DNA from 2 places in the Psychrobacillus sp. FSL H8-0487 genome. Region 1 is predicted to be linked to the other one. Evidence: riboswitches for the same ligand, from Rfam matches in the RefSeq annotation. Region 1 holds a riboswitch; the other holds the start of a gene.
The links. A riboswitch is a leader RNA that binds a small molecule or an ion and turns the genes downstream of it on or off. The one in region 1 is predicted to bind cobalamin.
Positions count from the first base shown of each region.

Region 1 (2,208 bases):
CGACTGATTCACTTGAGTTATTGCAAAGTGAAAAAGAATTAGACTTACTTAAAAAAATTGGTGACTTCCCACAGATAGTTGCAGATGCTGCAAAACTTCGTGCTCCTCACCGTATTGCAATCTATATCCAAGAACTAGCAACGACTTTCCATAGCTTCTATAACGCAGACAAAGTATTAAATGCGGATAATCTTCCTCAAACAGAAGCTCGTCTGGCACTAGTAACTGCTGCGCGAGAAACAATTGCAAATGCCTTACGTTTACTAGGTGTATCTGCTCCAGAACAAATGTAAATAGAAAACCCTCGACTTCGGTCGAGGGTTTTTGTAATTCTGCTTCGAATAAAGAGAGTAAATTTGGAGAAAATATCCTCATAGCCTCCAACAGCAAATAAACAGGGCACGTCGGCAAGTAGTATTTCCAACTTAAGCGCCAGTAAAAGTCGACTGAGAGTGAGTAAACAACAATCGAACGCAAGTAACCACTTATAAGAGAGAGATGAGCATCTATACGAGAGTAATCGAAGCCTACACGAGAGTGTATCTGTCCTATACGAGATTGACCCATCTATATGAGAGAGCTTATGATCTATACGAGAGAGATTTCAATCTATACGAGAGCAACATCGTCATGTAAAAGAGAGTCTCCCACTATCCACCAGTAAAAAGGTCAGACAACGCTTCACTCAAAACGAAGTCGACAGTTGTATAAAATAAGGTATAATGAAGGCAAAGCAATATGAATAATTTAATGCATAGAGGTGCTCTCGCAATGGATTGCTGGAGTTAAAAGGGAAGCTGGTTAAAGTCCAGCACGGTCCCGCCACTGTAAGTGATAGAACATATCACGAGTCAGAAAACCTGCCTATATGCTTTGCACCCGTTACCTACGAGGATAGGTTTGGTGTAGATCTGGCTCGTTGTGACTTCGCGCAGGTTTATACCTATCTATCTCTCATCATAGGATGGGAGATTTTTTATTGTCTAAATTAGGAGGAATGTAAAATGAAAAAACGATGGTTAATCGCTGTAATGGCGGTACTTTTATTAGTTGGATGCGCACAGGAAGAAACGAAAAAGGTAGAAAGTACTGAGACGGAGCAGTCGGCCAGTGAAAATATAGAATTCCCAATGACATTGACGGATGCCGTTGGAGAAGAAGTTACGTTAGAGGCAGCTCCGGAGAAAATCATCTCCATGATTCCTAGTAATACAGAGATCTTATTTGCACTTGGGTTGAATGAGGAAATTATAGGGGTAAACGATTTTGAAAGCTATCCAGAAGAGGCATTAGAGAAAGAAAAAATCGGTGGCATGGAGTTCAATGTGGAAAAAATCCTTTCGTTAGATCCGGACATTGTGTTTGCGCATGAATCGATTGTAGGAATGGCGGAAGCTGGACTGCAACAACTACGTGATTCGAATATTTTGGTGTATGTGGTGAGTGACGCTAAGGATTTTGATGAAACATATACAACTATTGAAGAAATGGGTCGAGCTACTGGGAAACTTAAAGAAGCCCAAAAAATTGTAGAAGACATGAAAGTAAAAGTAGAAGATATCCAACAAAAAGTACAAAAAGTAGAATCGAAGAAAACTGTATTTGTTGAAACTTCGGATGTTCCAGAAATTTATACAACAGGGAATGGAACGTTCATGCAAGAGATATTAAATATGTTGAATGCTACAAATATTATGGAGGATCAAGAAGGTTGGGTAAAAATTGATCCCGAAGAAATTGTAAGTCGTAACCCAGATGTAATGCTTATCACATACGATTACGTAGAAGGTATTGTAGAACAAGTGAAACAACGTGATGGATTTGATACAGTTACTGCTATTCAAAATGATGCAGTGATACAAGTAAATGAAGACACGACGAGCAGACAAGGTCCACGTTTAGTGGAAGGATTAGAAGAAGTTGCGAAAGCAATCTATCCGGAGGCTTTTAGTGAGTAAATCAATGATCGGTTACATCATGTCCATTTTTGTGCTTTTGTTAGCAATTTGGCTTGGTGTATCGGTCGGTTCTGTGAAGGTGCCGATCCAAACGTTATGGGATACGGGGGCCGATGCGATAGCGACCAATATCGTTTGGAAGATTCGTATGCCGCGAGTGGTACTAGCTGGTTTAGTAGGTGCATCTTTGGCGATTGCTGGTGCTGCATTTCAAAGTTTGCTTAAAAACCCGCTTGCTGACCCCTATACA
Region 1 is NZ_JBBOZA010000001.1:595,005-597,212, forward strand. Features, by position in the region: gene argS (arginine--tRNA ligase) at 1-293, shown strand, start outside; cobalamin riboswitch at 742-882, shown strand; gene MHI47_RS02955 (ABC transporter substrate-binding protein) at 1,005-1,958, shown strand; gene MHI47_RS02960 (FecCD family ABC transporter permease) at 1,963-2,208, shown strand, end outside.

Region 2 (2,208 bases), 390 kb from region 1:
TCACGTGTTAAATTAATGCCGTTCGCAATTTATCGCATTATTTTAGCAGTGGTTCTTGCAGTTATCGTATTTCTTTAAATAAGTTGGCGAATTTTATTAAGTAGTTCGTGAGTGGGACAAAACAATAGGGAAAAAGCATTGCCTCTGGCAGTGCTTTTTTTGAGTGGATTTGATATGGACTACTTAGTGAAATAAGAAAAGCACGTCTCTCTTTAAAAGAAAGAATTTGTTAAGGGAAAAGGATGAATATTGGATAATGATTGTCCCTACTACTGGATATTTATGTTGAAATAAAAGATTGTGAACGTGTTCACTTAAATTATATAGGGATTGAAGCTTTAAGGTGTCTAGAAGAACTAAAGATCGGGTAAAGAATACATAGGAAAAGCAATCAGGAGGTAATTTTTAATGAAGAATCATATTGTTGGCGTATACGAAAATGAACAACAAGCGGCTGAAGTTGTGGAAGATTTAAAAGCGAAGGGCTATACAACCGAAGAAATTTCAGTTATTGCTAAAAATATAAATGAAACATCTGAAATCACACAGGAATTAAAACCCTCCACAAAGGATGGAGCAATTGTTGGAGCTGTAACTGGAGGAGCAATTGGAATTGCAGGGGTGATAGCAGGGTTATCCACTATATTAATCCCAGGGTTTGGAGCTGTGTTGGCTGCAGGTCCAATTATTACAACAATTGGAGGAGCAGTAGTAGGAGCCAACTCTGGTTCTGGAGGATTAAAACATGCTCTTATGGAAATTGGAGTTCCAGATAATGAAGCTGAAATCTATTCGAATGAAGCACAGGATGGTAAAATCCTGGTATTTCTTCACCCTAAAGAGTGAGGGTGGATTGAATGGTCAAATGTAATGTTTGCAAAAATAATATCAAGTGATTTTAGCTAAAAATCGCTGAATCACTTGATGTATTAGTTACCCTAGAGAATTGACAGCTTGAATTAGGAGTTGCTCAGTTAAACACAATATGTTAGATTATATAAATGAACTAAACACAATATATAGTATGTTAACGATGAAAAGGTACCTTTATGGTTTAAAAGGGAATTCGGTAAAATGCCGAAGCTGTCCCCGCAACTGTAAGTGTGGACGACTGTTGAATAGCCACTGCGAGTGATCGTGGGAAGGACAACAGAAGGATGAAACACGAGCCAGTAGACCTGCCTTTTCATCGGTAAGCAACACTTTCTTCGGGGGTTGAGAGGTGGGAGCGAAGGCCTCTATCTCGAATGATTGATATGTCTTGTTGTATCCTACACTTTTAATTTTGAGCGATGTCTCAGCCGAAGATGGCTGTGTCATCGCTTTTTTTGTTTTGGAGGGAAGTGCCACATAACTGTAACCGTTTAAAAAATAGGAGGAATTCAAATGACAATAATCTCAAACACAACGAAACAAGAAGTCCTACATAATCTAACAAAAGAATTTGGGGAGGAAAAAATTACTCCTCTTATAAAAACACATGAAAGATGGATGCAAAAACACCCGGAAGGTACAATAGCTGCTTGGTCGAAGTCAATGTCACTAGAAGCATTAAGTTTTCTAGATGAACAAGAAACGTACTGGACCTTTGTAGCAGCAAGAGTTCATTTAGCGCAGGTGTATGAACAAGTAGCTGAGAGAAGAAACACAACTGTGGATGCAGTGTACACAAAGTTTGCTAGTAATGTTCAACTGTTAAGTGATAAAGGTATTTACGATAAACGTCTTAAACAAGCATACTCACTACAAGAACTAGAGCAGCTATCTGAAATCCTCGTACAGGAAAGAGATTATTTATTTACTTATATCGGTTTAAAAACACTATTGGATCGCTATGTAGCGAAGGACTTTGATAAAACAATAGTCGAACTTCCTCAGGAACGTTGGCTTATTATTGCAATGACACTGATGAAGGATGAGCAAGAAAATCGCTTAGAGAAAGTAAAAGAATCCTATTGGGCGATGAGCAACCTATATATGACAGTAGCAACACCAACACTATCTAATGCAGGTAAGCCTCATGGACAGCTCTCTAGCTGCTTTATCGATACGGTAGACGATAGCCTTCAAGGAATCTACGATAGCAATACGGACGTTGCAACCCTATCCAAATTTGGCGGGGGTATAGGTGTGTATATGGGCAAAGTGCGTAGCCGTGGATCTTCTATTAGAGGTTTTGTTGGTGCTTCCAGTGGTGTGCTTCCTTGG
Region 2 is NZ_JBBOZA010000001.1:205,192-207,399, forward strand. Features, by position in the region: gene MHI47_RS01070 (undecaprenyl-diphosphate phosphatase) at 1-78, shown strand, start outside; gene MHI47_RS01075 (general stress protein) at 409-846, shown strand; cobalamin riboswitch at 1,023-1,200, shown strand; gene MHI47_RS01080 (ribonucleoside-diphosphate reductase subunit alpha) at 1,387-2,208, shown strand, end outside.
Region 2: it holds a riboswitch for cobalamin, as region 1 does, so the genes downstream of both, MHI47_RS01080 (ribonucleoside-diphosphate reductase subunit alpha) here and MHI47_RS02955 (ABC transporter substrate-binding protein) in region 1, are expected to answer to the same signal.